Regions from separate parts of the Tatumella citrea genome, predicted to be linked through region 4. Evidence: predicted binding sites of a transcription regulator. Region 4 holds the regulator's gene; each other region holds the start of a gene.
What was found. The regulator PurR, encoded in region 4, represses purine synthesis genes. The targets are predictions, from matches to a motif close to CANGCAAACGTTTGCNTG.
Positions count from the first base shown of each region.

Region 1: the regulator PurR is predicted to act here: its motif matches at 4,041-4,058, upstream of gcvT (glycine cleavage system aminomethyltransferase GcvT).
Region 2: the regulator PurR is predicted to act here: its motif matches at 3,043-3,060, upstream of cvpA (colicin V production protein).
Region 3: the regulator PurR is predicted to act here: its motif matches at 1,519-1,536, upstream of pyrC (dihydroorotase).

Region 1 is NZ_CP015579.1:877,571-885,707, forward strand. It holds gene pncA (bifunctional nicotinamidase/pyrazinamidase) at 1-123, shown strand, start outside; gene A7K98_RS04185 (ABC transporter ATP-binding protein) at 153-977, shown strand; gene A7K98_RS04190 (ABC transporter permease) at 970-1,761, shown strand; gene A7K98_RS04195 (ABC transporter substrate-binding protein) at 1,810-2,787, shown strand; gene A7K98_RS04200 (nucleoside hydrolase) at 2,841-3,752, shown strand; gene gcvT (glycine cleavage system aminomethyltransferase GcvT) at 4,123-5,217, shown strand; gene gcvH (glycine cleavage system protein GcvH) at 5,243-5,623, shown strand; gene gcvP (aminomethyl-transferring glycine dehydrogenase) at 5,727-8,137, shown strand, end outside.
Region 2 is NZ_CP015579.1:2,900,426-2,908,562, reverse strand. It holds gene accD (acetyl-CoA carboxylase, carboxyltransferase subunit beta) at 1-715, shown strand, start outside; gene folC (bifunctional tetrahydrofolate synthase/dihydrofolate synthase) at 782-2,050, shown strand; gene A7K98_RS13890 (SPOR domain-containing protein) at 2,040-2,906, shown strand; gene cvpA (colicin V production protein) at 3,122-3,610, shown strand; gene purF (amidophosphoribosyltransferase) at 3,647-5,164, shown strand; gene A7K98_RS13875 (UbiX family flavin prenyltransferase) at 5,293-5,865, shown strand; gene A7K98_RS13870 (lysine/arginine/ornithine ABC transporter substrate-binding protein) at 6,130-6,912, shown strand; gene hisQ (histidine ABC transporter permease HisQ) at 6,979-7,665, shown strand; gene A7K98_RS13860 (ABC transporter permease) at 7,662-8,137, shown strand, end outside.
Region 3 is NZ_CP015579.1:1,572,973-1,581,109, reverse strand. It holds gene rimJ (ribosomal protein S5-alanine N-acetyltransferase) at 20-607, opposite strand; gene A7K98_RS07490 (lipoprotein) at 860-1,423, shown strand; gene pyrC (dihydroorotase) at 1,556-2,602, shown strand; gene A7K98_RS07480 (hypothetical protein) at 2,859-3,137, shown strand; gene bssS (biofilm formation regulator BssS) at 3,296-3,550, shown strand; gene solA (N-methyl-L-tryptophan oxidase) at 3,651-4,769, shown strand; gene acpA (acid phosphatase) at 5,013-6,737, shown strand; gene trhO (oxygen-dependent tRNA uridine(34) hydroxylase TrhO) at 6,795-7,847, opposite strand; gene A7K98_RS07455 (Kdo(2)-lipid IV(A) acyltransferase) at 8,094-8,137, shown strand, end outside.
Region 4 is NZ_CP015579.1:1,835,802-1,843,938, forward strand. It holds gene punC (purine nucleoside transporter PunC) at 1-711, opposite strand, end outside; gene punR (DNA-binding transcriptional activator PunR) at 816-1,718, shown strand; gene purR (HTH-type transcriptional repressor PurR) at 1,728-2,753, opposite strand; gene cydH (cytochrome bd-I oxidase subunit CydH) at 3,029-3,118, shown strand; gene A7K98_RS08775 (C40 family peptidase) at 3,394-4,194, opposite strand; gene A7K98_RS08780 (Grx4 family monothiol glutaredoxin) at 4,557-4,889, shown strand; gene rnt (ribonuclease T) at 4,939-5,622, opposite strand; gene gloA (lactoylglutathione lyase) at 5,740-6,147, opposite strand; gene nemA (alkene reductase) at 6,244-7,350, opposite strand; gene A7K98_RS08800 (DUF1289 domain-containing protein) at 7,663-7,902, shown strand; gene A7K98_RS08805 (FUSC family protein) at 7,922-8,137, opposite strand, start outside.

The DNA.
Region 1 (8,137 bases), 960 kb from region 4:
TTTACGACTTCAGTGATTGAGGATGCCTGTAAAGCGATAGATTTACAGGGATCACTGGCTGCGGCCCGTGAACAGATGCTGTCGCAGGGTGTAAAACTAATCCACTCTTCCGCTGTTAACTAAAACTAAAACTGTTCTGACAGGGAGACACTATGTCTGTACTGACCACAGATATGCCTCCTCCGGCGGACCCGGTGGATTCAAGGCCGATCCGGCTGGAAATTAATAACCTTACCGTCCGTTACGGAGATGTCACTGCACTTAATAATGTCAGCCTGCAGGTGTGTGAAGGCGAGTTTATCTGCATCCTTGGTGCCTCGGGCTGTGGCAAAAGCACTCTGTTTAATGTGGTATCCGGGCTGCTGCCTTCCAGTGAAGGGCGGATTTTCCTGGAAGGAAAAGATGTGACCAACAAGCCAGGACAGGTCGGCTATATGCTGCAAAAAGACCTGATGCTGCCGTGGCGCACGGTGCGCGGCAATATTACCCTGGCGGCTGCATTAACCCGGGGTGTCAGTGCGGCCGATCGCCAACAGGCTGAGGAGCTGGCCACCCGTTACGGGTTGGGGGATTTTCTTGACCATTATCCGCATGCGTTATCGGGAGGAATGCGTCAGAGGGTAGCGATGATGCGTACCGTCGCTGCCGGTAAAGAAGTGATGTTGCTGGATGAACCGTTTGGAGCCCTGGATGCTCAGACAAGATTCAGTATGCAGGAGTGGTTATTACAAATCTGGCGTGATCTCAAACGGACGGTGCTGTTTGTTACCCACGATGTGGATGAAGCGATTTTCCTGGCGGATCGGATTGTGGTAATGACCCCGCGTCCCGGGCGGATAGCCGAAATCCTGACCGTGGAACTGCCAAGACCGCGTACCCTGGAAGACCTGACCGGAGATACTTTTGTGCAGCTGAAACGACAGATTATGAGCCGGCTGTATCACGATGAGAAACAAAACGGAGGCCGCCATGAATAACTCTCAGCAGCATCCCTGGCGGGCGGTACTGGTCTGGCTGATTTCGCTGGTGATGATTGTCGTTCTGTGGCAGTTGGTTATCTGGATTTCCGGGCTGCCGCAGTATGTAATTCCTTCACCACTGACAGCATTCCGCACCCTGCTGGAGAATGGTCAGCGGTTACAGTTACTGACCTGGCAAACGCTGTCAGAAACCGCGATGGGGTATCTGCTTGGCGCGGTGGCTGGATTTGTACTGGCATTACTGATGGGGCAAATTCCGCTGGTTCAGCGACTGGTTATGCCGGCGCTTATAGTTTCCCAGGCAGTGCCGATTGTAGCTATTGCCGCACCTCTGGTGATTATTTTCGGTTTTGGTCTGCTGCCAAAACTGATTATCGTGGCATGGATAGTCTTTTTCCCGGTCGTCGTTAATGTGCTGGACGGGCTGGCGGGCATCGACCGCGACATGCTGAACCTGGCCAGACTTATGGGCGGTAAACCGCTGCGGGTATTTATGCTGGTCAAACTGCCGGCCTGCGTCGGTCCGTTGTTCTCCGGGCTTAAAATCGGGGCGACTTATGCGGTAACCGGAGCGGTCATCGGGGAGTGGACGGCATCGGCCCAGCAGGGACTGGGGACTTATCTGCTCAGCGCCAATGCGCGGATGGACACCGCCGGGGTGTATGCGGCGATGATCCTGCTGACGTCGATTGGTGTGGGTTCATTCCTGATTGTACTGGGCCTGGAAAGGTTAGCCACTCCGTGGAGAAGCCGGACCAAAGCCCCGGGTTACTTACGTTAAGCCCGGTGAAATTCACCGCAACCTATTATCCTGACAGAGGTATACACAGTGAAAGCAGCTATTATTCGTACCGCCATTCTCAGTGCATTACTGTCCGGTGTTTCGGCGGGCTTTGCGCATGCCGAAACTCTGACACCCATCCGCTTTGTCTATGACTGGGCCGGAGCCGATCACGAACTGATCCCTATTGTAGTGGGGCAGGAAAAAGGCTTCTATCAGCAGGCGGGACTGGATGTGAAAGTTATTTTCCCGCCAGATTCACAAACCACTGCCCGCATGCTGGCGCTGGGCCAGGCTGATGTTGGCCTGAATGCCACTACCGATGTGGTATTTGCAGCCGATCAGGGACTGCCTGTGATCGCTGTGGGTTTATATGCTCAGCATAATAACTGGGGGCTGTTTACTAAACCCGGGGTTCCGGTATCTCTGAAAGATTTGAAAGGTAAATCGATCGCGATTTATACCGATTCCTGGAGTAAAGCGATGATGCCGTTTGTGCTCAAAGCGGCCGGACTTCAGGAAAGTGATGTGAAATTTATTATTGCCCAGGACAGTGATGTGCCGCTGTTACTGGCTGGCAAAGTTGATATTGCCACCAATACTAATAACTTCCTGATTCCCGATGTTGAGCTGTCACAAAACAAGACTCCGGGACAACTGGTGGGTAAAGATGCCGGTGTGCCGGATGTACCGGTCTGGGCGTATACCGCTTCCACCCGCTATCTGCAGGATCACGGTGATGTGGCGAAAAAATGGATGCAGGCCACGATCAAAGCCACGGAATGGGCAGCAGCTCATCCGGATGATGCCGCAGAACTGTTGCATAAAGCCTATCCGGACAGTGGGTCAGTGGCTCTGAGCACCAAAGCCTGGAAAATTATCTCTCCGGATATGAAAGGGCCGCAGGGTTACATGATGCAAAGTGATGAGAACTGGTTGCCGATTGCCAAAGCATTACAGGCAACCGGCCAGATAAAAACGGTGTTACCGGCCGATAAATACTACACCAACCAGTTACTCAAGTAAGCGGCTCACCACTACAGGCCCTGCGGAAAACAATGCGCAGGGCAGGAGAGGGTATGGAAAAGATAATTATCGATTGTGATCCCGGTGTGGATGATGCAGTTGCATTAATGATGGCTCTGGCTGCGGGTGAGCAGCTCAATGTGCGCGGAATTACCACGGTTGCAGGCAACCTGCCTTTACCTGCGGTCACCCGCAATGCATTACGCATCCTCTCTTTTCTGGGGCGGGAGGATATCCCAGTATTTGCCGGATGTTCGCGGGCGATTTTTCCGGGGCCAGCCCGGCTTTCGTCAGTACATGGTGCTGATGGTCTGGGGAACAGTGGTTTGCCTGATTCGGAACTCCGTCCCGCAGAACAACATGCCGTCGATTTTATTATCGACACAGTGCTGGCGGCACCCTCAGAAATAACACTCTGCGTGCTCGGTCCCATGACCAATATTGCCCTGGCACTGATTAAGGCACCGGAGATTGTCCCGCTGATAAAACAGATAGTCGTGATGGGTGGGGCGGTATTCTGCCCGGGGAATACGACCCCTGCCGCAGAATTTAATTTTGCCTGCGACCCTCATGCTGCAGAAGTGGTACTGGCGGCCGGAGTACCACTGACGTTGTTCGGGCTGGATGTGACTTCAAAGGCTTTATTAACCGCACCGCGCATCGAAGCGTTACGCCAATCGGATTCAGCGTCCTGTCAGCTGGCAGCTGTGATGCTGGCAGATTACGGTGCCGCAGATCCTTGTCTGCATGATCCTTGTGTGATTGCCGGGCTGTTGGACCCTGACTGTTTTACGGGGATTATGGCACTGGTTAGTGTCGACTGTACTCCCGGCATTAACTACGGGCGAAGTGTCGGCTTTGTCAGTGAACGGCATCTGGCCGGACGCCAGCCCAATGCGAAAGTTATTACCGGGGTCGATGATCAACGACTGTTCCGGATGCTGATGGAATTGCTCAGCCACTGAATGCACCGTAATTGATCCTCGTTTGATTTATTCTAATTTGACGCTGTGCTTTGCCATACTTTTTCTAATCCGATGTCTCAGGCATGGCGTCTTTTATTAACAATAACCCTTCCTTTAAGTTCGTAGATATACTAAATATTACCCGGTTAAACAGTGTTTAAATCTATATTTTACTGATTACCTGGTTTATTTATCTGCAATTATTTATGCACTATGTCGGTGCATCACCCTGTTTCGCCATTATTTTGCTTATAGTTAATTTTGCCTTTCGGTGGTAAGTTTTTTGCTAAGGATAACGTTTGCGTTGCGACAGATAACCGTGGCGGCCTGACAGCTCAGGGTAAAACCCTTACTTATCAACGGGACAGTTATGACTCAGCACACACCTTTGTTTGAACAGCATCAGGCCTGCGGGGCCAGAATGGTGGATTTTCACGGCTGGATGATGCCTTTGCATTACGGTTCTCAGATTGATGAACACCAGGCCGTACGCCACGATGCCGGAATGTTCGACGTTTCACATATGACCATAGTGGATATTACCGGGCCGCGCAGCCGCGAATTTCTCCGTTATCTGCTGGCAAATGATGTCGCCAGACTCACTACACCCGGCAAAGCTTTATACAGCGCGATGCTGAATGCTTCCGGTGGCGTTATTGATGACTTAATTGTCTATTTTCTTTCAGAAGAGTATTTCCGGCTGGTGGTCAATTCTGCTACCAGAGAGAAAGATCTCGCCTGGATAACGGAACATGCCAGTGCATTTGAGGTGCAGTTACAGGAACGCAGTGAACTGGCTCTGATAGCAGTGCAGGGGCCACAGGCACAGCAAAAGGCGCGCACGCTGTTTACTGACAGCCAGCGCCAGCAAACTGAAGGAATGGCGCCGTTTTACGGAGTTCAGAGCGGTGATCTGTTTATTGCTACCACCGGATACACCGGGGAAGCTGGCTATGAAATTGCGTTACCTGCCGCTCAGGCAGCAGATTTCTGGCAGCAGTTGCTTAACGCAGGAGTGAAACCGGCCGGTCTCGGAGCCCGCGATACTCTGCGACTGGAGGCGGGTATGAACCTGTATGGTCAGGAAATGGATGAGTCAGTATCTCCACTGGCGGCCAATATGGGCTGGACCATCGCCTGGCAACCGGAAGATCGTCAGTTTATCGGACGTGAAGCTCTGGAACAGCAACGCAGGACTGGCACAGAAAAACTGGTCGGACTGGTGCTGAAAGAAAAAGGTGTATTGCGAAATGAGCTACCGGTGCTGTTTACTGACAGTGACGGTGTACAGCAGCAAGGGATCATTACCAGCGGTTCGTTTTCGCCCACCCTGGGCTGCGGTATTGCCCTGGCCCGTGTCCCTGCCTCTGTCGGTGATACTGCTGTGGTACAAATTCGCCAGCGCGAGATGCCGGTCACCGTTACCCGGCCGGTTTTCGTTCGTGCCGGCAAACCTTTGGTATAAAAAATAATTTCAGGAGATAACCCCAATGAGCAATGTTCCGGCTGAACTGAAATACCGTGAAAGTCACGAGTGGGTACGTTTTGAAGATGATGGCAGTGTAACCGTCGGAATTACCGAACATGCCCAGGAGCTGTTGGGTGACATGGTGTTTGTTGACCTGCCAGAAACTGGCGCACAACTGCAACAGGGTGATGACTGTGCTGTTGCCGAATCGGTAAAAGCGGCTTCCGATATCTATGCACCGCTGAATGGTGAAGTTATTGCGGTTAATGAAGCGCTGGCCGAAAACCCGGAACTGGTGAACAGTGACCCTTACAACGCTGGCTGGTTATTCAAATTACAACCGGCCGGAGGAGAAGATGGCCTGCTGGATGCAGCAGCCTATAAAGCCGCGATTGACGAATAACTGCCAGACCCCGGCTGCACAGTCTGTAGCCGGAATGACCTGAAACGGCAGTTGCCAGTGCTGCTGCCGTATTAATTCCAGCCAGATTCAGGATGCACAGCGAATGACCCGGACTCTCAGCCAGCTTGAAAACCAGAATGACTTTATCTCCCGCCATATTGGCCCGACCGAAAAGCAGCAGCAAACTATGCTACAAAGCATTGGTGCAGACAGCTTACCGGCACTGATTAATGCGATTGTTCCGCAGTCAATTCGTCTGCCTGAACTGCCGGCGACAGGTGAAGCGGTCACTGAGCAGCAGGCTCTGGCTGAGCTGAAGGCTATTGCCGGAAAAAACAAGTTATACAAATCCTGGATAGGTATGGGTTACAGTGCAGTTATTACTCCGCCGGTTATCCTGCGTAATCTGCTGGAAAATCCGGGCTGGTATACGGCTTATACTCCCTATCAGCCGGAAGTTTCTCAGGGCCGACTGGAAGCACTGCTTAATTTCCAGCAACTGACACTCGATTTGACCGGGATGGATATCGCCTCGGCCTCGTTGCTGGATGAGGCGACCGCTGCTGCTGAAGCGATGGCAATGGCAAAACGCGTCAGTAAGCTGAAAAATGCCAATAAGTTTTTTGTTGCCGACGATATTCATCCGCAAACTCTCGATGTGGTGCGTACCCGTGCCGAAACCTTTGGTTTTGAACTGATCATTGATGCGGCAGAACGTGCTGCTGACCATCAGGATCTGTTCGGTGTGTTGCTGCAGTATTGCGGTACCCGTGGCCACCTGCATGACTATCGTGAAATCATCGCGCAACTGAAGCAACGCAAAGTGATCGTCAGTGTCGCGGCCGATTTTATGGCACTGGTATTACTGACCTCACCAGGTGCTCAGGGCGCAGACATTGTGTTTGGATCATCACAACGGTTTGGTGTGCCTATGGGCTACGGCGGGCCACATGCGGCGTTCTTCGCCAGCCGTGACGAGCACAAACGTGCAATGCCCGGCAGGATTATCGGGGTATCACGGGATGTTAGCGGTAATCAGGCATTGCGTATGGCGATGCAGACCCGTGAGCAACATATCCGCCGGGAAAAAGCTAACTCCAACATCTGTACCTCTCAGGTATTGCTGGCCAATATTGCCGGTATGTATGCAGTCTGGCATGGTCCGCAGGGCCTGAAAACTATTGCTGAACGTATTCACCGCATGACCGATATTCTGGCGGCAGCGTTGCAGCAACGAGGCGTGAAAATTCGTAATCATCAGTGGTTTGATACCCTGATGGTTGAAGTGAAAGATAAAGCGGCAGTGCTGCAGCGTGCGGCTGAGCACCGGGTTAATTTACGTACCGATCTGCATCAGGCGGTCGGAATCACTCTGGATGAAACAACCGCCCGCGAAGACCTGCAAGCCCTGGTTACGATTATTACCGGTGACACTGCGCCAGTGGATATCGATAGCCTGGATCAGTCGCTGGCTACTGAGAGCCATTCGATCCCGCAGGCGTTATACCGCAACGATGCGATCCTCACTCATCCGGTGTTTAACCGTTATCACAGCGAAACGGAAATGATGCGTTACCTGCACCGGCTGGAGAAAAAAGATCTGGCATTGAATCAGGCCATGATCCCGCTCGGTTCCTGCACCATGAAACTCAATGCTGTCGCAGAAATGCTGCCGGTTACCTGGCCGGAGTTTGCGGGGTTACATCCGTTCTGCCCGACTTCTCAGGCGGCAGGTTATCTGCAGATGATTGATATGTTGTCACGCTGGCTGGTGCAACTGACGGGTTATGATGCTCTCTGTATGCAGCCAAATTCCGGTGCGCAGGGAGAATACGCAGGCCTGCTGGCTATCCGTCGTTATCATGAAAGTCGTCAGCAGCCGGAACGCAATATCTGTCTGATTCCTGCATCTGCCCACGGTACCAATCCTGCCTCAGCTCAGATGGCCGGTATGGAAGTCGTGGTTGTGGCCTGTGATAAACAGGGGAATATTGATCTTGATGATCTTCGTCTGAAAGCCGAGCAGGCGGGTGAACAGCTATCCTGCATTATGGTTACTTACCCGTCAACCCACGGAGTTTATGAAGCCACAATCGGTGAAGTCTGCCAGATTGTTCATCAGCACGGAGGTCAGGTTTATCTGGATGGTGCCAATATGAATGCCCAGGTCGGGCTGACCTCTCCCGGATTTATTGGTGCCGATGTATCACACCTGAATCTGCACAAAACCTTCTGCATTCCACATGGCGGCGGCGGACCGGGAATGGGACCAATTGGCGTAAAAGCCCACCTGGCACCGTTTGTTCCCGGGCACAGTGTGGTTCAACTGGACGGCGTTCTGACCCGTGAAGGCGCAGTTTCAGCAGCACCCTTTGGCAGTGCCTCTATTCTGCCTATCAGCTGGATGTATATCCGGATGATGGGGGCGGAAGGTTTGCGTCAGGCAAGCTCAGTGGCGATTCTCAATGCTAACTATATCGCCCGTCGTCTGAGTGACGCTTATCCGATCCTTTA
Region 2 (8,137 bases), 1.1 Mb from region 4:
TATGGACCAGGGGACGACAGTTGAACTTGGCAGTGAGCTGGAACCTAAAGATGTTCTGAAGTTCCGCGATCAGAAGAAATACAAAGATCGCCTGCTGGCTGCACAGAAAAGTACCGGCGAGAAAGATGCACTGATCGTCATGAAAGGTGAGTTGCACGGTATGCCAGTAGTTGTGGCTGCATTTGAGTTTGCCTTTATGGGTGGCTCAATGGGCTCAGTGGTTGGTGCACGTTTTATTCGTGCAGCAGAACAGGCTCTGGAAGATAATTGTCCTTTGATCTGTTTCTCTGCCAGCGGCGGCGCACGTATGCAGGAAGCATTGATGTCACTGATGCAGATGGCTAAAACCAGTGCTGCATTGGCGAAACTGCGTGAGCGCGGTTTGCCGTACATTTCGGTACTGACAGACCCTACCATGGGTGGTGTTTCTGCCAGCTTTGCGATGCTGGGCGATTTAAACGTTGCAGAGCCTAAAGCACTGATTGGTTTTGCCGGTCCGCGGGTTATTGAACAAACGGTTCGTGAAAAATTGCCACCTGGTTTCCAGCGCAGTGAGTTTTTGATTGAGAAAGGGGCGATTGATATGATTATTCGCCGTCCTGATATCCGCTTCAAAATCGCCGGTCTACTGGCAAAAATGATGAATCTGCCGGCACCTTTGCATGACGGTGTTCAGTCTGAACCTGAGACTGAAACGGAACATGACGAGACCTGACAGTAATGATAAAGACGCTTTTACGGCGTCTTTTATTTATGCACTGTAATGATATCAACGGGACACATGGAAAATCTTCACCTACCACAGGCCACGTCTCCTCTTGCTACGTGGCTGACTTATCTGGAAAACCTGCACAGCCAGGCGATTGACCTGGGTCTTGAGCGTGTACGCCGTGTGGCGTCACAGCTTAATCTGTTAAAACCGGCACCTTTTGTTTTTACTGTAGCCGGAACCAACGGCAAAGGAACCACCTGCCGCACTCTTGAAACGTTACTGATCGCAGCGGGTTACCGTGTTGGTGTGTATAGTTCACCGCATCTGGTTCGCTATACCGAGCGAGTGCGTATTCAGTCGCAGGAACTCAGTGACGCAGAGCATACAGCCAGTTTTGATTTTCTTAATCAGGGGCGTGGTGAAACGTCACTGACGTACTTTGAATTTAGCACCCTGTCAGCCTTATATCTGTTTCGCGAAGCGGATCTGGATGTGGTGATCCTTGAGGTCGGACTTGGAGGACGCCTGGATGCGACCAACATCGTGGATGCGGATGTTGCGGTTGTCACCAGTATCGCTCTGGACCATACCGACTGGTTAGGACCAGACCGTGAAAGTATCGGCCGCGAAAAAGCCGGTATTTTCCGTCAGGGAAAACCTGCGGTGGTGGGCGAGCCGGATATGCCAGCTTCTATTGCCCGTGTTGCGGCTGATAAAGGTGCTGTGCTGCTGCAACGGGATCATCAGTGGTCCTACCATGAAAATGGCGATGTCTGGGATTATCGTGATATTCAGGGAGAACTGCATCAGTTACCGGTGCCTAAGGTACCATTGCCTAATGCAGCGACTGCCCTTGCCGCTTTAAGAGTGTCCGGATTGCAGGTCAGCGAAGCCTGTATCCGCGAGAATTTACCTAAAGCCGAATTGCCCGGTCGTTTTCAGACTATCAGCGAATCTCCGCGGGTTATTCTGGATGTGGCGCATAACCCTCATGCTGCGGCCTATCTGGCGTCGAGATTAGCCGCCTTACCAAAGACTGGTAAGGTACATGCAGTGGTGGGAATGCTGCATGATAAAGATATTGCCGGAACACTTGCTGAACTTAGCCGGCAGGTGGATTACTGGTATTGCGCGCCGCTGGAAGGCCCGCGCGGAGCCAGTGCTGAAGAATTAGTCGTTCATTTACCGCAGGCAGCCCGTTTCGCCTCAGTAGATGAGGCGTGGCATGCAGCAAAACTGCAGGCTGATGCGCAGGACATTATTCTGGTTTGCGGCTCCTTCCATACGGTAGCGCATGTGATGACGTCTATCTCAGGGGAGAAAGGAAGTGGCGAGTAAATTTCAGAATCGTTTGGTGGGCACCGTCATTCTGGTGGCTATCGGAGTTATTGTGTTACCCGGTCTGTTGGACGGTAAAAAGAAACACTATAAAGAGGAATTTGCGGCAATCCCTTTGGTGCCTAAGCCTGGTGATCAGCAGGATAATGATCTGGTACCGCCGGTGACCCAGCCATTGACCGGGCATGCCGCTACGGCACCAGGCACGGCAACAACACCGCCTGGCGGGGAAGATACCGATAGTGACACTATTGGTAACAGCGGAAATAGCACGTCGCAGAGCCCGCAACAGACTGGCAGTAACGTGCAGTCTCAGTCACAACAGACGCAGCAGCAGCAACAACAGCAAGCGCAGAATGATGCCGCTGAACGCCAACAGGAAGCCGCTCGTCAGAAACAGGCACAACTGGCTCGCCAGCAGGCGGAACGTGAAGCCAGTCAGGCTCAGGCGCAAGCCCGTGCCGAGCGTCAGGCCAGTGAAGCTGCAGCTAAAGCAAAAGCGAAGCAGGCTCAGGCAGAGAAAGAACGTCAGCGGGCACTGCAGGCACTGAACGATCAGTCTGCAGCGCAGCCATCGGCACCAGCGACAGAAACTAAAGCTGATGCACCGACCGGCCAGGCATACGTTATTCAGCTGGGAGCATTGAAAAATGCGGCTAAAGCGACTGAAATTGTGACAGAACTGCGGGCGTCAGGTTTCCGTGCTTATTCAGTACCAGCAACACCGGTTCAGGGACAAATTAACCGCATACTGGTGGGGCCGGACAACTCGAAAAGCCATCTGCAATCGCAGATTGAACAGCTGAAAAGCAAAACGGGTCTGAGCGGGGTCGTGAGACCATATGCTGTACGGTAATGGCAGCGTTTCGTTACACTGACTGAAAGCACAATAAATAATATGGATAAAAATCAGCTGGTTAATTAGCTGAACTTACAGGGGCAATGAAACGAAATTTTCATTGCCCTTTTTCTCTGCAGTCGGGGGAAAACGGTACGCAAACGTTTTCTTTTTCTGTTAAAATGCGCCCCGAACAGATTGCAGAAGGGATCACTGTTGCACCGGAAGAGCTCATGAACTGGATTGATTACGTCATAATCGGGATTGTCGGATTCTCGGCTTTAGTTAGTCTGATCAGGGGATTTGTGCGGGAAGCCTTATCTTTAGTCACCTGGGGATGTGCTTTTTTTGTTGCCAGTCATTATTTTTCTTATCTGGCAGTCTGGTTCACCGGGTTTGAAGAACCCATGGTACGTAATGGTGTAGCAATAGCCGCGCTGTTTATTGCGACGCTGATTGTCGGGGCGATTGTCAATTATGTGATTGGATCGCTGGTTGAAAAAACCGGACTGTCGGGCACTGACCGGGTACTGGGTGTTTGTTTCGGAGCATTAAGAGGAGTGTTGATTGTTTCAGCTATCCTGTTTTTCCTTGATACATTCACCGGATTTTCTAAGAGTACTGACTGGTCACAATCGCAGCTGGTTCCGCAATTCAGCTACATCATCAGATGGTTTTTTGACTATTTACAGAGCACGTCGAGTTTTTTACCCCGGTCATAAGGCAGGGGAGATGCGGCTTAATGAGGAAATGACAACATGTGCGGTATTGTCGGTATCACCGGATTTCTGCCGGTCAACCAGTCTATTTATGATGCATTAACGGTATTACAGCACCGCGGCCAGGACGCGGCGGGTATCTGCACCATTGATGCGATGAACTGCTTCCGCCTGCGGAAAGCAAACGGACTGGTGAGCGATGTGTTTGAAGCACGTCATATGCAGCGCTTACAGGGGAATATGGGGATTGGCCATGTTCGTTACCCGACAGCAGGAAGCTCAAGTGCCTCTGAAGCCCAGCCTTTTTACGTAAACTCTCCTTACGGTATTACGCTGGCACACAACGGAAACCTGACTAACGCCCATGAACTGCGCTCACGTTTGTTTGAGTATGGTCGTCGTCATGTAAATACCACCTCAGATTCTGAAGTGCTGCTGAACGTTTTTGCTCAGGAACTCGATCGCTTTCAGGTATATCCACTGACGGCAGAAAATATTTTTGCTGCCGTAGAATCGCTGCACACCCTGGTTCGTGGGGCCTATGCAGTGGTTTCGATGATTATTGGTCATGGTATGGTGGCTTTCCGTGACCCGAATGGTATTCGTCCGCTGGTGCTGGGCAAACGTGTACTGCCGGATGAGCGCACTGAATATATGGTTGCGTCAGAAAGTGTGGCACTGGATACCTTAGGTTTTGAGTTTATCCGTGATGTTGCCCCTGGCGAAGCGGTTTATATCACTGAGAAAGGTGAGCTTTCGACCCGTCAGTGTGCGGCTAACCCGAAAAGCCATCCTTGCCTGTTTGAATACGTTTATTTTGCGCGTCCTGATTCATTTATCGATAAAATCTCGGTATACAGCGCCCGTGTTCGTATGGGTACCAAACTGGGTGAGAAGATTGCCCGTGAGTGGGAAGATCTGGATATCGATGTGGTGATTCCAATTCCGGAAACTTCTACTGATGTCGCATTGGAAATTGCCCGTATTCTGGATAAACCTTATCGCCAGGGGTTCGTTAAGAACCGCTATGTTGGCCGGACCTTTATTATGCCCGGACAGCAAATGCGTCGCAGTGCGGTACGCCGTAAGCTGAATGCTAACCGCGCCGAATTCCGTGATAAAAATGTGCTACTGGTTGATGACTCGATTGTCCGCGGTACCACTTCTGAGCAGATTATTGAGATGGCTCGTGAGGCCGGAGCGAAGAAAGTTTATCTGGCTTCAGCGGCACCAGAAGTTCGTTTCCCTAACGTCTATGGCATTGATATGCCAAGCGTCACTGAGCTGATTGCTCACGGACGTGAAGTTGACGAGATCTGCCAGCTGATCAAGGCGGATGCGTTAATTTTCCAGGATCTGAGTGATCTGATCGATGCAGTGCGTGAAGAAAATCCGGATATTACTGAGTTTGACTGCTCGGTGTTTGACGGTATTTACGTCACTAAAGATGTTGATCAGGGGTATCTGGATTATTTACAGTCACTGCGCAACGATGATGCTCAGGCAATTGCCAGACAAAATGAAGTTGAAAATCTGGAACTGCACAACGAAGGTTAAACTTCACTCAATCGCAGCGTAAATACAGGGCGGATATTCCGCCCTGTTTTTTTTGGAATTCTGTTCGCCTCAGCGCACCGTCACACGTTATTATGCTTTTTTTCAGTGCATTCCCCCCGGAGCAGGTTATGAAAAGACTCATTGTTGGTTTATCAGGGGCCAGCGGCGTTATTTACGGCATTCGCCTTTTAGAGGTGCTAAAAGATCTGCCGCAGGTGGAAACCCATTTAGTTATGAGTCAGTCTGCCCGGCAGACACTTGCAATGGAAACTGATATCAGCGCGCGGGAAGTTCAGGCACTAGCTGATGTGGTGCACGATAATCGTGATATTGGTGCCAGTATCTCTTCCGGTTCATTTAAAACCGATGGTATGGCTTTATTACCCTGTTCAATGAAAACGCTGTCGGGGATTGTACACAGTTACAGTGACAATTTGCTGACCCGCGCGGCTGATGTGGTGCTGAAAGAACGGCGGACCCTGGTACTTGGTGTTCGTGAAACTCCTTTGCACCTTGGGCACCTGAGAATGATGACCACTGCCGCGGAGATGGGAGCGATTATCATGCCGCCGATGCCTGCGTTTTATCATCGCCCGCAGAACGTCATGGAGATTATCGATCAGACAGTTAACCGGATTATTGATCAGTTTGGTATCGAACTACCTCAGGATTTATTTGCCCGCTGGCAGGGCAAGAGCTGAACCGGGGATGCACCAAAATAGAACTTACTTCGCCAATGGCACCATAATGGTGCCGTTGTTGCATTGTAATGGTGCGCATGCAGTTTTGGCCTGTGATGAGGTGGTATTCCGGGGATAATTAATCCGCGACAAAATAAAGTATTCGTCCGTTCTGGCTTATTTCAGGTAAGGTTATGCTGCCTGGCACGAAAAGTGCTAAAGAAATTGTGAACACACAACATTCATTACTCAACACTATAAAAAATATCAACCTGAGGGCAGTCTATGAAAAAGCGAGTATTAGCTCTTTCTCTAATGTTGGCAATTTCCAGCGTTGGCAGTGTATTTGCTGCGATTCCTAAAACGCTGCGTATCGGAACCGACCCAACGTATCCGCCCTTTGAGTCAAAAGATTCCAGTGGCAAGCTGGTGGGCTTTGACATTGATCTGACAAACGAAATTTGTGCGCGTATCCACACCAAATGTACCTATGTGGAAGGTGACTTTGACGGACTGATTCCTTCACTGCAAGCCAATAAAATCGATGCCATCATCTCCTCGTTATCTATTACTGAGAAGCGTGAGAAGCAAATCGCGTTTTCTGAAAAACTGTATGCGGCGAACTCCCGACTGGTGGCTGTGAAAGGTTCTCCCCTGCAACCGACAGTGGCATCGCTGAAAGGTAAAAGTATTGGTGTTGAGCAGGGGACGACTCAGGAAACCTATGCCAATGAATACTGGCGCCCACAGGGTGTAAATGTCGTTTCTTATTCCGGACAGGACCAGGTGTATCAGGATCTGCATGCCGGACGTATTGATGCTGCTTTCCAGGATGAAGTTCAGGCCGGAGAAGGCTTCCTGAAAAGCCCTGTTGGTCATGCTTATGCCTTCGCAGGTCCTGCGGTTAAAGATGAGAAAATCTTTGGTGTAGGTACCGGAATGGGAATGCGCAAAAGTGACACAGATCTGAAAGCCGCAGTAGATAAAGCTTTCGAGTCTATGCGTAAGGATGGAACTTACGACAAACTGGCGAAGAAATATTTCGACTTTAATGTCTACGGCGATTAATTAGCCGCGAGCTGCCCGCCGCCAGTTGCGGGCAGTTGTTGTCTCTTTTGTTGCAGGAATTGCTTAATGCTCTATGGATATACCGACGTCATTATGAAAGGCGCGCTGGTAACAATTGAACTGGCGGTCAGTTCTGTGGTTCTGGCGGTTATTTTAGGACTGATAGGCGCCGGAGCCAAACTTTCAAAAAGCACAATCTTACGAACTGTGTTCGGTTTATATACCACCATTATTCGTGGCATCCCCGATTTGGTATTGATGCTGCTAATTTATTACGGCCTGCAGATTGCTCTTAACCAGTTCACTGACCTGATGGGCTGGGACCAGATTGATATTGATCCCATGACGGCCGGGATTATCACCATTGGCTTTATCTACGGCGCTTATTTTACCGAGACGTTCCGTGGGGCCTTCCTGTCTGTGCCTAAAGGACAGACGGAAGCTGCAACGGCGTATGGCATGACCAACTCTCAGGTATTTCGCCGGGTGTTATTCCCGTTAATGATGCGCTTCGCTTTGCCTGCTATTGGTAATAACTGGCAGGTCATTCTTAAAGCGACTGCCTTAGTTTCATTACTTGGCCTGGAAGATGTGATTAAAGCAACGCAACTGGCAGGGAAAAGTACCTGGCAGCCGTTCTACTTCGCGATTGTCGCCGGAGTCATCTATCTGTTCTTTACCACGGTCTCCAATGGTGTGTTGTGGTGGCTGGAACGCCGCTATTCAGTTGGGGTGAAAAAGGCCGAATTATGATTGATATTATTCACGATTATTGGCAGTCACTGTTATGGACGGATGGCTACCGCTTTACCGGTGTGGCCGTAACACTCTGGCTGTTAATTATATCTGTTGTGATTGGTGGAGTGATGGCCGTGATCCTGGCGATTGCCCGGGTATCATCTAATCGCTTTATCAGCACTCCGGTATGGATTTTTACCTATGTTTTCCGTGGTACGCCGTTGTATGTTCAGTTGCTGGTGTTTTACACCGGGATGTATACCCTCGAAGTGGTGAAAGGCAATGAGTTGCTGAATGCCTTCTTCCGCAGCGGTATGAACTGTACCTTGCTGGCATTTGCTCTGAATACCTGTGCTTATACCACCGAGGTTTTTGCCGGTGCCATCCGTTCTGTACCTCACGGAGAGATTGAAGCCGCACGTGCTTATGGTTTTTCCCGTTTTAAAATGTATCGCTGTATTATTCTTCCTGCGGCACTGCGTATTGC
Region 3 (8,137 bases), 260 kb from region 4:
TGTTACAAGACATGAGTCATCAGTATTTATCAGCACTGCCTTCCGCCCAGGTCAGTGCTGTCAGCACGTGGTCTTCCCAGACGCCATTAATTAATAAATACTGACGCGCATAGCCTTCCTTCTCGAATCCCAGCCTGGCCAGCAGATTGCCACTGCGCTGATTACGTGGCATATAATTTGCCATAATGCGGTGAATTTTATGCTGTCGTTGCATATAACGAATAGCTGCCTGCAACGCTTCCTGCATTAGCCCCTGCCCCTGCCATTTTTCGCCCAGCGAGTAGCCCAGGTAACAGGCATAAAAACAGCCCCGCACCACATTGCTAAAATTCGCGACACCCATCACTTCCTGCTCGGCAGGATCCAGCAGGATAAAATAGTAGGCAGATCCCTGACGTTGCTGCTCAGTCATGATCGAAAGACGGGTCTGCCAGCCGGAAGGCTGAAAATAGCTCTGGTCACGGATAGGCTCCCATGGCGTCAGGTAAGCACGGTTACCTGCATAGTAATCTGCCATTCGCCACGCATCACGATCGTTCACCAAACGCACCACCATCCGGTCAGTTGTCAGACTCACCCGCGATGATGCTGTACGATATCCAAACATAAATACTCCCTGACTGATGAGCAGATAATAGGCGGCACTGTCCTTTCTGACCGGCCGGCAGGATATGTTAATACCAGCAGTGAATTTATCCCATTAAAAACGCACTGTTTTGCGACTATTCTGCACCACTGTCGGCTACTTCTGACAACAGCTGTAACATCGCCATCCTGGCCCTGCGGATGACACTCCCCGATAACTCAGGCAAAATGTTTCCCGGCCAAGCGAGTATGTTATCTGTAAGTTGAGGAATAAATGCGTAAATTTGTTATCTGCCTGTCGGTTTTTTTTGCAGCATTGCTGCTCAGTGGCTGTAATCATCTGACAGAATATTCAATCAGTGAACAGCAAGTGAACAAAGAACTTCAAAAGCATGATAATTATCAGAAAGATATTGGAGTTAACGGGCTGGCAAACGCTCACATAGCCCTGAGCAATCTGCAGGCAGCCATCGGCCGGGAAGAACCCAATAAAGTCACTCTCTCCGGAACGGCAGATATCCGGTTACAGTCTCTGTTTGGTTCACAGCATGCTGCTGTTAATCTGAAAATGAAAGCACAGCCGGTATTTGATCCACAACAGTCAGCAATCTATCTGCAGGATTTGCAAATTACCGATACACAAGTGACTCCGGATAAACTGCACGATGTCATTAACGCGCTGATGCCGCTATTAAATCAGTCTCTGAAGGATTATTTTGAACATCACCCTGCTTATGTCCTGAGTGCTGATCACAGTACCGCTGAGGCGTTGGCAAAAAAACTGGCTAAAGGTCTCGAAGTTAAGCCTGGCGAGCTGGTGATCTCCCTGACACAGTAAGCCCCGTTAACATAAACACCCCTGTGGCATAAAATCAGTACAAATAATCAGTGCATTCCTGCCACGGGGGCTTTATTCTTAGTCCCCGGTAAAAACCCGCAAACGTTTACTTTCCACGCCGGAGCCTGATGCATGACTGCCCATCCAGAAAAGATCACTTTACGCCGTCCCGATGACTGGCATATCCATTTACGTGATGACGAAATGCTGAACACCGTTCTGCCCTATACCAGTGAGGTATTTGGCCGCGCGATAGTCATGCCTAACCTTGTTCCTCCTGTCACCAGCGTGGCGGCAGCCAAAGCTTACCGTGAACGTATTCTGGCAGCGTTGCCGGCAGAACATCGTTTTGAACCGCTGATGACCTGCTATCTGACAGACTCCCTGGACCCGGATGAAATCGAAACCGGCTTTCGCGATAAAGTATTCACAGCAGCCAAGCTCTACCCGGCGCACGCTACCACCAATTCCAGTCATGGAGTTACCAGTATTCAGCATATTGCCGGAGTACTGGATCGTATGCAGTCACTGGGAATGCCGTTACTGATTCATGGCGAAGTGACAGATTCACATGTCGATATCTTTGACAGAGAAGCACGGTTTATCGAGCAGGTACTGATTCCGTTACGTAACCAGTTCCCTGAGTTACGGGTAGTGATGGAACATATCACCACTAAAGATGCCGCAGAGTACGTCAGTGCCGGGGATCAGAATCTGGGTGCCACCATTACCCCTCAGCATCTGATGTTCAACCGTAACCATATGCTAAGCGGCGGAATCCGCCCACATCTGTACTGCTTGCCAATCCTGAAACGCAACATCCATCAGGAAGCATTACGTGCTGTCGTAGCCAGTGGTCATCCTCGTTTCTTCCTCGGGACTGACACGGCACCGCATCTGCGCCACCGTAAAGAAGCCAGTTGTGGTTGTGCAGGGGTGTTTAACGCACCAAGCGCACTGCCAGCCTACGCGACCGTATTCGAAGAGCTGGGTGCTCTCCAACACCTGGAAGCGTTCTGTTCACTGAATGGCCCGCAGTTTTACGGATTACCGGTGAGTACCGAAACCGTGACCCTGCAGCGCCAGCCCTGGACCGTGCCAGAAACAGTCACCGCGGGTGATGATGTTCTGATCCCTTTCCTGGCTGGAGAAACTCTGAACTGGTCAGTGGTCGCCTGAACTTCAGAGAATGCTTGATCTAAATCACACTATACTGTAATTATATACAGCATAAACTAATGCCGCCGGCAGGTTGCTGTGCCGGTAGCTTTTCTGTTGTCACTGACAACGATGTCACGATTAAGCGTTAATACGCCTGCCGGGTGTCGCCATCCGGTTTTTTTATTCTCACTACCTGACGGGTCTGCGACTGGACGTAGGGTGTTCTGTTGCCTATTCTTTTTTCCAGTATGTTTTTTTAAGGGAAGAATGAGCGATGAATAACAGTAAGCCTGAAGAGGCCATGACGTTTGGCGAGTTACTGACCCTAATCCATCAACAACAGCAGCGATTGCAGGTGCTGGAAAGCAGTTTCTCGCAACTAATTACTCTGCTTAGCCCGGGGCTGCAACAGCAGCTGGTAAGCTATCTGTCTGTCCAGGCCGGAGTTTTGGAAAACGAACCTGATCTGCAGAAACAATATGCCGATCTTGCCTCTGATATCCAGAACCGCACGTTGCCAGACAGTACAGTAAGCCCAGACATCCCCGGATGATTTGCACTGTTGTTTTCTCAGGCTGCTTAGCAAAATTTTATCGTAGTTCTCCCGGTTTTCAGGATACATGTTATAATTAGATTGCCTTGTATCATGTTTATGAAGGCTGGATTTAAACCTCATTCTACACGTCGTTTAACGAGTAATCAGGGGGTTTTATGGATAGAGAGAACGATGTTATTCAGACCCATTCATTGGTCGGCTGGGATATTAGTACTGTCGATGTCTATGATGCGATGATGATTCGCCTGCATTCACTGTCTTCGTTACAACAGAAGGAAGAAGAAGCGGATATCGGACCGACATACTGGTTAACCACCGACGTTGCACGACAGTTTATATCGATACTTGAAGCCGGTATCGCCAAGATAGAATCCGCAGAAAACCGGACCGGGCAACCTTCCCGACATTAATCTCTCATCTGCAGGCACCCTGACGGGTGCCTTTATTGTTGTTATCACCCCCCGCTCTGTTATCCTGTTTCTCCGCACTTTCACAGGGGATTAACGGGTAATGATTTACGATTTAATAATTGCCGGCAGCGGGTCTGCCGGAGCGGCGGCAGGTTATTATGCCAGCCAGGCAGGGCTGAAAGTGCTAATGATCGACGCTCATCATCCTCCTCACACTGAAGGATCACATCACGGCAAAAGCCGGCTGATTCGTTATGCCTATGGCGAAGGTGAAAAATATTTACCTCTGCTGCTGCGATGCCAGACATTGTGGCAGGAATTCGAGCAACACGCCGGGGTGAAAATCCTGCATCCCTGTGGCGTACTGAATGCCGGACCACAGGGTTCTGAGTTTATGAATAATATCCTGCAAAGCGCTGAACGCTGGTCACTAAATACCGAAACACTTACCGCTGCCGCAGCACAACAACGCTGGCCGGAAATTACCCTGCCAGAGCATTTTCAGGTGGTATTTGAAACAGATGCCGGTTACCTGGACGCTGAGCCTGCCATCGAACACTGGGTGCGTTTAGCCCGCGAACAAGGTTGTGGTCAGTTGTTTAACTGTCCTGTCAGTGCGGTCACCCAGCAGGATAATCTGCAAAAGGTTCAGACCGCTGACGGAGAATACTTTGCAAAAAAACTACTGATCAGTTGCGGTACCCGCGTACAAAGCTTGCTCCCTTCATTACCGGTAATGCCGACCCGTAAAGTCTTTGCCTGGTTTCAGGCAGATGGCCGCTACAGTGAAAATAACCATTTCCCGGGCTTTAGTATTGAGCTGGATGATGGCAGCCAGTATTACGGTTTTCCTGCACAGGACAACGCCCTGAAAGTAGGTCGCCACGATGGCGGACAACCATTGTCACTGGATCAACCACGCCCGGCATTTGGTAGTGAGGCCAGCGATGGCAGCGAATGTTTTCGCTTTCTGCGGCAATGCCTGCCGGGAGTTGGTGGTTGTCTGTATGGTGAATCGTGCAGTTACGATATGTCACCGGATGAGGACTTTATTATTGATACGCTGCCGGGAAACCCTGGCTGCCTGGTCATTACAGGGCTGAGCGGACATGGTTTCAAATTTGCGCCATTATTTGGTGAAATTGCCAGCCAGTTTGCTGCCGGACAGCCACTGCCAGACAACCTGTCGCCTTTCTCACTGAGCCGCTTTAACGGCTAAGATTTACCCTGCTGCACAGCCAGCCTGCAGTGCAGCAGGGTGAAAACAGTTTGCCTGTTTTTCATCTGACTGTAACTTTCACAAAAATGTCATCTTTATCTCACTGGCCGGTAAACACTGGCTCTTTACGGGGTTATTACACTTCATCCCCCTTATCTGCTCAGCACTGTAATAATTCCTTAATCTGACCCTTATAGGATTCAGCCTGCTTTCACCCTGATGAAACTATTAAGGTTATCTGCAATGAAAAAACCAGAACAAGAGCAGCAAGACGACAACGGAATTCAACCCGAAGCACAGTCATCCAATCCGGATAATCCCGCCCGTCGCCGTTTCCTTGCCGGAGCCTCAGTTATCGGCCTCAGCTCGGGGATTCTGCCACTGGCCGGAGCTAAAGCCGCCCCTGCTCATGAGCACATTGCTTTGAGCAAACTGCCTGCGAAACAACAGGATCAGTTACTGAGAAAGCATATTCGCAATATTGTGGTTATCTATGCAGAAAACCGCAGTTTTAATAATCTGTTTGCCAATTTTCCCGGGGTAAGTCAGCCACTGGCCGAACTTCGCCCTGAGCATTATCAGCAGCGTGACCGCGATGGTTCAGAGCTCAGTCACTTCCCGCCGGTCTGGAAAGGACTGGTCCCGGATGAACAGACGGTAAACCATACCGTGTATCATGTGGCCGAAGATGCCGCCTATATGCAGCAGTTGCCTAACGAACCGTTTCCGCTTAAAGGGCCTGACGGTGAAGCATTGCCACAAGGTGTTATCACCCGTGATTTATGGCATGTGTTCTATCAGAACCAGATGCAGATTAATGGCGGGAAGAATGACAAGTTCGTTGCCTGGGCCGATTCAGGTGCCCTGACGATGGGCTATTACGGTGACAGCGCCTATAACATGCGTTTATGGAACCTGGCCCAGGAATATACCCTGTGTGACAACTTCTTCCAGGGCGCCTTTGGCGGCTCGTTCCTGAATCATCAGTATCTGGTGTGTGCCCGTCCTCCGTTTTATCCGGATGTGCATCAGTCGCCTGCCAAAGACCAGGTCGCAACACTGATGAGTGATGATCCTGCCGATCCTCGCCTTAAACCGAAAGATGATTCTCCGGCCAGTGCATTGCAGGGAATACCGAAATTCGGACCCAGCCAGCTGACTCCGGATGGTTTTGCTGTTAATACCATGCTGCCTCCGTACTGGCCATCAGGCAGCCGCGATAAAAATAATCCGGCACTGGCTGATATGTCCTCCCCGAAAACCCTGCCGCCTCAGACCCACCAGCATATTGGTGATCTGCTTTCGGAAAAAGGGATTGACTGGGCCTGGTATGCTGGCGGCTGGCAGTTTGCGGTTGACGGTAAAAAAGACAGTACCACCTTCCCTGCGCGCCCGGATTTCCAGTTGCATCATCAGCCACTGAACTATTTTGCTGATTTGGGCCCTGAACATCCGGAACAGCGTAACCAGCATCTGCGTGATGGCGGGTTAGGTGACAGTGCTGAAACGAATAAATTCCTGGCGGATGTGGATGCCGGTAAATTACCTCCGGTCACCTTCTATAAACCTCAGGGTAACCTGAATATGCATGCCGGTTATTCCGATGTCGAATCCGGTGACCGTCATATCGCGCATATCGTTAACCGCCTGCAGAAGAGCCCGCAGTGGGAAAACACTCTGGTAGTCATTACCTTTGATGAAAACGGTGGCTGGTGGGATCATGTGGCACCGCCTAAGGGTGACCGCTGGGGTCCGGGTACACGTATTCCTGCGCTGGTCGTTTCGCCGTATGCTCTGAAAGGTCATGTGGAACATACTCAGTATGATACGGGTTCTATTCTGCGTTTGATTACCCGTGTGTTTGATTTACCACAACTGCCGGGCCTGAAAACCCGTGATGAAGGGCTGGCAAAAAATGGCTCTAAACCGATGGGCGATTTAACCGAGATCCTGCGGTTCCCGGGCTGATTTTCTAAAAACGCCTAAAAAAAACGCCTGACTTTGTCAGGCGTTTTTATTGGTGGGTTACTCTGGTTTCACCGGTTGTGGCAGTGTCATACGCAATACCCCCCGCGATTTATTGAAAATCTTGTTACTGGTCTCTCGCCCGGCACGACGCAACCGTTGCTCTTCCGGCGACAGCTGAGACTCTTCCATGCACATCGGGCTGCAGCAGCCATGATATTTTTCAGCGCATTCTGCACACTGAATAAACAACAAATGGCAGCCATCATTCAGACAATTAACATGTGTATCACAGGGAGCACCACACTGATGGCAATGCGCCAGTACGTCATCAGAAATTCTTTCCCCCATCCGCTCGTCAAAGACAAAATTCTTGCCTTTAAAACGAACCGGCAACCCTTGTTCACGGGCCCGGCGGGCGTACTCAATAATTCCGCCTTCGATATGGTAAACATTTTCAAAACCATTGTGCCGCATCCAGGCACTGGCTTTCTCGCAACGGATCCCGCCGGTGCAATACATGACAATTTTTTTGTCTTTCTGTTGCTCCAGCATTTCGACCGCCATCGGCAGCTGATCACGGAAGGTATCTGCCGGAATCTCCATCGCATTATCGAAATGACCCACTTCATATTCATAGTGGTTACGCATATCGACAAATACAGCATCAGGATCATCCAGCATCTGGTTTACCTGATCGGCTTTCAGATAATCCCCGACATCTGCGGCATTAAAACTGCTGTCTTCAATTCCGTCAGCCACAATCCGGTCACGAACTTTAAGCCGCAGAACCCAGAATGATTTCCCGTCATCGTCCAGGGCTATATTCATTCGCAGATTATTCAGTGCCGGATCAAAATGATACAGCGCCTGCTTCATCTCTTCGTAACGACTCGCGGGCACACTAATCTGGGCATTAATCCCTTCATGTGCCACATAAATCCGGCCAAAAACCTGCAAAGCAGTCAATAACTGATAGAGGTTGTCGCGGAATATCTGAGGATCGTTAATCTGAAAATATTTATAGAAAGACACGGTAGTGCGCGGTTCAACTTCCGCCAGCATCCGTTCTTTAAGCTCTTTATTTGAAACAAGGTTATGCAACACTGGCATGGTGTTCTTTCCTGTCATCTATACTGTTATCTGAGGGCCGGTATGATACCTGAATTGTTATCTGCACAAAATGATCCTGCCATTTTCTTTGACAATTCATGCTAAATCAACGGCCCGGAACCTTTTGCAGGCGCCCGGTGGCCAGGATCGTCCGTTTTCGGTTTGCCAAAAAAATGGCACAATAGTCAGAAATTCAGGGGAAATGATTCTCCTGCCGGGATAAAAACATGGAAAAGAATAAAGATTATGACTCAGTTACCTCAATTTAACCGCAGCTTACTACATCCACG
Region 4 (8,137 bases):
AAGCCCCAGGCCGGAAAGAATAAAGGGAGAACCGGTCAGCCAGGCAAAGAAACTTGCGGAACAGGCAGAATAGATCAGTACATTACCGCTGTACTGGCGCTCAGACAGTAACTGCAAAAATCCCGGGGGAACGGTGCTCGCTGACAGGGGAACTTGTGGTGGTCTGGCCGGTAAACCCAGGGTAGCCACAATTAATCCGCAGGTGAGTGCAGCAAGTACCAAAAATATTGAATGCCAGTGGAAATGAGCCAGCAACCATGAACCCAGCAACGGAGCTAGCGCCGGAGACAGAGCAACCATTGGCATAATCGTGGCGAAAATCTTCTGGCTACGCGAAGCCGGATAGTAATCCAGCACCAGAGACTGCCAGCTGACTGCGGCGGCACAGACTCCGGCGGCCTGAATAAATCTCAGAGCCAGCAGTGCGTGTGGCGTGGTTACCCACAACATCGCCAGACAGCTGATGGCAAATATCGCCAGACCACTGACCAGCACTGGTTTTCTGCCAATCTTATCCGACAACGGTCCCCAGAACAGTTGTGCGCAGGCAAAGCCAGCCAGGAACAGGCTAAGACTGGCGCTGATGACTCCTGCGTCAGTATTCAGATCCTGTTTCATCGCTTCAAAAGCGGGCAGATACATGTCTGTAGCCAGGAATCCCAGCATACTCAGTAGTGACAGATAAACTAAAAAAATGACCGGATGACGCATTGCTCCTCCCTGTGAAAATGTGCGCAAAGAGTTTAAAAGGGTGCACCGGGAGTTGTGAACCGTTAATATTTGCAATCAACTGTGAAAAAAATTGAAAGGTCGCTATGTGGTCAGAATATGCACTGGAAGTCGTGGATGCAGTGGCAAGAAATGGCAGCTTTAGTGCAGCAGCCAGGGAGTTGCACCGGGTGCCATCTGCGATCAGTTATACCGTCCGACAACAGGAGGAGTGGCTGGCAGTTGAGTTATTCGAACGACAACACCGCGATGTGATACTGACGGCCGCAGGTGAACATTTTGTTCGTGAAGGTCGGGGGATTATCAAAAAAATGCAGGAAACCCGACGTCAGTGCCAACAACTGGCAAATGGCTGGCGCGGTGAACTGAGTATTGCGGTGGACTGTATTGTAAAACGTTCCAGGATGCAGCAACTGACCATCGATTTTTATCGCCACTTTCCCGATGTAGAGCTGCATATTCGCGAAGAGGTGTTTAACGGTGTCTGGGACGCACTGGCCGCAGGACGCGTTGATATGGCGATTGGTGCGACCCAGGCAATCCCGGTCGCCGGACGTTTCGCTTTCCAGGATATGGGGCGTCTGAACTGGCGGTGTATTGTCAGTGCTGATCATCCACTGGCAGCTGAAACCCATCCGGGAGAGGAGCAGCTTCGGGCATGGCCATCACTGGTGCTGGAAGATACCTCCAGGGAACTGCCACGAAGGATGACCTGGACACTGGATAATCAACGGCGAATGACTGTGCCGGACTGGCAAACCGGTCTGGATTGCGTTCGGGCAGGATTATGCGTGGCAATGGTGCCAGGGCATCTGGCACGGCCGTTACTAGAGAGCGAAAAAGTAAAAGAACTAAAACTGCCGGCGCCGTTTCCGGAAAGTCCCTGCTGTGTAAGCTGGGCAGAACAGCGTATTTCTCCGGCATTGCGATGGTTACTTGATTACCTGGGGGACACTGCCACCCTGAACCATGAATGGCTCAGGGAGTGAACCGGGGACTTACCGGCGATAGTCACGGAACGGACCGTCGCCGACCGAACGACGTTCAATCAGGGTCGGATGGATTTCAAGGGTTTGCGGATCTTCACGTTTATTCACTATACGATCCAGTAACATCTCCAGCGCTTTTTCGCCTAACTCACTCTTTGGCTGGTGAACTGTAGTCAGTGCCGGGGTGAAATAACGCGAGTTGCGCACGTTATCATAACCAATAATAGAAATATCCTGGGGAACGCGCAGTCCCTGTTCATCGGCGGCGCAAATGGCTCCCATGGCCATAATATCCCCGCCACAAAAAACGGCTGTCGGGAGTTGCGGTTGCGCAAGTATTTTCTGCATCGCCTGATAACCGGACTCTGGTTCGAAATTCCCCTGAACAGTCCACTCCTCACGATGTGAGATTCCAGCCTCTTCCAGAGCTTTCAGAAAGCCTGCCAACCGGCCACCACCGGTGTTTCTTTCCATTTGTCCCGGAATACAACCAATATCACGATGACCGCGCTCAATCAGGTAGCGACCGGCCATATATCCACCATGAAAAGCGTTATCCAGCACGGTGTCGGTAAAGTCACCCTGTGAAACTCCCCAGTCCAGCACGACCATCGGGATATTGCGGTTTTCTTCCAGCATATCCAGCAACTCCTGCGGATATTCGGCACACATCACCAGTAATCCATCAACACGTTTGCGCGCCATCATGGCTAAATATGCGCGTTGCTTTTGCAAATCGTTATGAGCATTACCCAGAATCAGTGTGTAGCCATGGTCAAAACATTTTTTTTCGATAGCTTCAATGATTTCAGCAAAGTAAGGCGCTTCGAGTGTTGTCGAGAGTAAGCCCAGCGTCTTGGTGTTATTGACCTTAAGGCTTCTGGCGACTGCACTGGGGGAGTAGTGCAACTCGTTTATTGCTTCCCAGACCGCTTTCCGTGTGTTTTCCGCAACAAAACGGGTCTGATTAATGACATGGGACACGGTGGTGGTTGAAACACCGGCGCGTTTTGCCACGTCTTTAATAGTTGCCATTCAGTGAGTACTCCTGGTTTAAAAAAATAAGATATTGATTTTTTATAGGTTAATCGTTTGCGTCAGCTCAGCGTTTCACTGTCTCGTCATTAAAATGAACCCGAAGGCCAGAGGAGAGTCCTGCGAAGAAAGCCGGATATAAAACCAGCAGCTGAGGAGGTTGCGCAACAAAGACCGGCAATTCTAACAAGGCTGCTGCAATAAAACGAGATTTTTGCGCAGCAGTATGGGAATATAACTATTACCCCACAATTAGTGTGCCTAAAGGAGTTCTGATGGATACCGATCTTAAGCTTGCACTGACCACTACAGTTGTAGCGTTGCTGATGATTATGGCCTTCAGTTTTACCGCCATCCTGCATTAATGTTAGCCTGCTGGCCCGACTGACCGCGCCCGGTCAGCCATATGCTGTTATCAAAACCGGTACCGGATACTTCCCGCGCCGGTTTTTGCTTTTAAGCTACAAAAAATGCAATTAACGGATACGTGTGAGGACCAGGAGAGATTTACGATTTTTTGGGTAAGCCAGCAGAATAAGGGCAGTGGCATGACAGATATCTGTCAGCATAAAAAAACTGCACCTTAGTTCGCAGGATAACCAGCGTTTGGGGTGCAGTCTGTACCGAGCAGGATGACTAATTAACGGACGGTACTCGGGGTTACCATGCGGCGCGCGCCAATGTAGTGACGTTGCCAGTATTCATTGCTCAGAGCCGTAATCTGGATGTCTTTACCGGTACGTGGTGACTGAATAAATTTGCCATCACCCAGATAAACGCCTACATGGTCTGCAGCGCCATGGCGGTGGATACGGAAGAATACCAGATCACCTTTTTCCAGCTCATCACGTTTTACCGGTGCAGCATCACGCAGATGGTACATTTCGTTGGCGGTACGGGGTATTTTGAAATTTACCAGGTCTTTGTAGGCATAATAAACCAGACCACTGCAGTCAAATCCGGATTTTGGAGAAGTTCCTCCCCACTGATAAGGCTTCCCTAACTGATCCATCAGTTTCACCATCGCTGTTGCACGCGCTTTCTGATAACGCAGACGGTGCTGTTTGCTCATCCGGATAGCGGCCAGTGTGGCAGAAGGGTGGCGTGTCGTCTTTTTAGCTGCGGGGCGATGACGACCATATTTTTTAGTTTCCGGCGTGTGATTCTTTGCCAGATGACGGGATTCTTTAGCCGTACGACTGTTTTTAACTTTACGCTGACTGGTGAAGTGTTTAACCCGGTGAATCAGGGGCTGGCGGGCTTTATGTCGGGTACTGGTCGTCTTAATAGGCCTTCGTTTACGGCGGGCATCTTCTTCAGTCACTGCTTTACGGGTGGTTTTATGAAAAGTGGCATTAACCGCAGTTCGAGGCGAAGCCTCTGCGACATTGAAAAAAAGCTGTGCTAAAGCCAAAATAAAAAGCGTGATCAGTAGACGCATAGTTGTCAGGTTACAGGTTAAATGTCCTGAAAAAATACGGACAAAATAAAAAAATAACATCTGACCTTTCAGTCAGCCCCAAAATCATTCTAATCCAGAAATTTATGAAATGTTAAGGTCTTTTTTCCGGAATCTGTTACGAGAAGTTTTTTGACGTAAAATTGAGCGTAAACAGTTAATTAAGTCACATTTTACTGATGAAGTTTCAGGCGACTGTTTTTTTCATCCCGCAGTTGTTACTGGTTTAACGCTAAATGCCATATAACTGAACTTTTATGTAGCAGATGAAAAATGTCGTTTTCACTGGCGGGTTGATATCGCTACAATAACAAAACATGTCGTTTTGTCCCGAAGGAAGTACTATGAGCACTCTCGAAAAAATTCAGACTCAGATTTCTGAAAACCCTATTCTGCTGTACATGAAAGGTTCTCCTAAATTACCAAGCTGTGGTTTCTCAGCTCAGGCAGTTCAGGCGCTTTCTGCCTGCGGGCAACGTTTTGCCTATGTGGATATTCTGCAGAATCCGGACATTCGTGCCGAATTACCAAAATATGCAAACTGGCCAACCTTCCCACAACTTTGGGTTGACGGGGAGCTGGTAGGTGGTTGCGATATCATTATTGAAATGTATCAGCGCGGCGAATTGCAGCAGCTGATTAAAGAAACTGCAGAGAAATTCCCTGCGGCAGAATAACTGTCACGGATGGTGATTCTGATGCCCGCGTAATTACGCGGGCATTTTTTTATGCGTGTTCCTCAGAACCGGCAGATTCCCCGGCTTCGTCATCTGCGCCGACAGGCAGCGGCCAGCCTCCCAGTCTTTTCCAGCGGTTAACCAGCTCACAGAACAGGGTTGCCGTCTGTTGGGTATCATACAGTGCGGAATGGGCCTGGTGGCTATCGAAGGTCATGCCTGCCGCTTTACAGGCTTTCGCAAGCACCGTCTGACCCAAAACCAGCCCGCTGAGCGCGGCGGTATCGAAAGTCGCAAACGGATGGAAAGGGTTGCGTTTCAGGAGGCTGCGCTGAGCTGCTGCCATGACAAAACTTTGGTCAAAATGGGCATTGTGCGCCACGATAACCGCTCTGGCACAGTCACTGCCTTTCATGCCTTTGCGTACCATCTTGAAAATAGCGTGCAGAGCATCGTGTTCACTGACCGCATTCCGCTCAGGATCATTGGGATCGATACCGGTAAAAGCCAGTGCTTCCGGGTGCAACAGGGCTCCTTCAAACGGCGTAACATTGAAATGCAGGGTCTGGTCAGGCTGCAGCCAGCCATCCTCATCCATTTTCAGGGTTATTGCAGCAATTTCCAGTAACGCATCAGTGCCGGCATTAAAACCTGCGGTTTCGACATCAATCACGACAGGGTAAAAGCCCCGGAAACGTTGATTCAGTGCATTGAGCGAAGAAGTTTCGGACATCAGTATCTCATTGGACAAAAAGAGCAGTCGGTAGTGTGACTAAAACTACCGTGAAACAATAGCGGAAAATATCACTCCCGCAGGAAAAGTCTGCCTGTTGCAGGCAGACATCGCCTGTCAGTTACCGAGTCCCTGACCTGCATGTTTTTTTTCGATTAATTCAATTTTATAGCCATCCGGGTCTTCAACAAAGGCAATCACTGTGGTGCCGCCTTTAACCGGACCGGCTTCACGGGATACCTTACCACCGTCCTGGCGAATACGTTCACAGGCTTCCGCTGCATTATCCACTTCAATGGCGATATGCCCGTAAGCATTTCCCAGGTCATAGCTATCGACGCCCCAGTTATAGGTCAGTTCAAGCACTGCACCTTCGCTTTCTTCTGTGTAACCGACAAAGGCTAAAGTGTATTTGTATTCAGTGTTTTCACTTTGACGTAACAGGCGCATGCCGAAAATACGGGTATAGAAATCAACAGAGCGTTGCAGAGAGCCAACACGCAGCATGGTATGAAGTAGACGCATATCATCCTCTATAATTCAGGTCAGCCATCAATAAAACACCAATGGCCGGAAAGTTAACCGGCCATTAGTGTAACAGGGAAATTGATGTGGGTGTGCTTAGTTATCGTTCAGGAAAGGGTAATCGGTGTATCCCTGAGCAGCACCACCGTAAAATGTCTCCGGATGCTGCGGGTTAAGCGGGGCATTCGTCTGCAAACGTTCTACCAAATCCGGATTAGCAATATAATCACGGCCGAACGCTACGGCATCAATCAACCGGCGTTTAATTAAATCTTCGGCTTTCTCCCTGGTGTAGGCTCCGGCACCGATAATGACTCCCGGGAATACTGCGCGAACTTTACGGCGGAATTCATCACTGTACGGAGCACCACCGGCCCAGTCTGGTTCAGACAAATGCAGGTAAGCAATGTTACGTTTCGCCAGTTCACTGATAAGCCACAGTGCTTCTGATTCTTCATCAGGGCCATTGCCCAGAGCCTGAAATTCACCTACCGGCGACAGTCGGATAGCGATCCGGTTTTGCGCCCAGGCCTCTCCCATAGCATCGACAATTTCCAGAACCAGCCGGGCACGATTTTCCAGACTGCCACCGTACTCGTCGGTACGTTTATTTGACTGTGCAGACAGAAACTGATGAATCAGATAGCCATGAGCACCATGAATTTCCGCTAAGTCCAGACCTGCTTCTGCAGCATTAACTGCAGCCTGGCGATAATCTGCAACGACCTGGCGGATATCGCTAAGACTCATTTCACGGGGCAGTGAGGTATCTTCACGGTAGACTTTACCTTCAGCATTTTTCAGTGAAGTACGGGTCCCGGAGGCTAATGCAGAAGGTGCCAGCGGCGCCAGTTCTCCCGGCTGCAGGGAGGTATGGGAAATACGTCCGGTATGCCACAGTTGTACGGCAATATGGCCACCGGCAGCGTGGACTTCAGAGGTTATCGCTTTCCAGCCGGCAATTTGTTCCGGAGTATGCAGTCCCGGGGCTCCGGCATAGCCTTTTGCCTGAAATGAGACCTGAGTGGCTTCAGAGATAATCAAACCGGCACTGGCACGCTGGCGATAATAGGTTGCCATTAGTTCAGTAGGGATATCTCCCGGCTCAATACTGCGCAGACGGGTCAGGGGAGCCATAAAAATGCGGTTTGGAACAGTAATGGCACCGACGGTTAACGGAGTAAAAAGCGTGCTGTCAGTCATAATATTCTCCTGGAAAAAGGTGACCGGGATAACCCGGACGAAAAGTGTCATGTCAGGGTTTTTACCTGACCATAGCGGAAGTTAAACCCGGAATGTAACGAAACACTCATGCAATGCAGAGTAATGACCTGTCCTGCGGATGACAATGCAACAACGGCATCAACGCACAAACGGGTAACCGGATTCCGCCCGGCAGACTGAGGGATTGCCAGTTACAGAGTGAGAGGCTAAAGTTTATTCAATAAACAAGGCCAGTACCGTGGAGTTACCGCCAAACGGGCTGGTGGATCAGGAGAGCGCACTGAGGGGATTATGGCCGAGCAACTGGAGTTTTTCCCTGTTCCGAATCCCTGTAGGGGGATTTGCCGGACAGACAGCCGGGGCTATTGCCTTGGCTGCCTGCGAAGCCGTGAAGAGCGATTTAACTGGATGTCACTAAGTGACGGGCAAAAACGGGATGTGATTCGAATATGCCATCAACGGCGATTACGAATGCAACGGGTACAAAAAACTCCGGAAAGTGAAGACCCGCAACAACCGTCTCTGTTCTGAAACCCGCAGCGATATAGCATTATTCCGGCACGGCTGCACTCAGTTGTGCCAGAGAACATTGTAAACGCCACAATATGCCTGCCAGTTGTCTGGCATCGGGCTCACCGACACTTAGCAACTGTTTTATCATCTCTTCCAGCTCAGCCAGGGTAGTACTCAGTGCATTATGCCTCACTCCATGCAGGCTCATCACATCATGCAGGGAATGAAAACATTGATCTCTGACTAAAGTCAG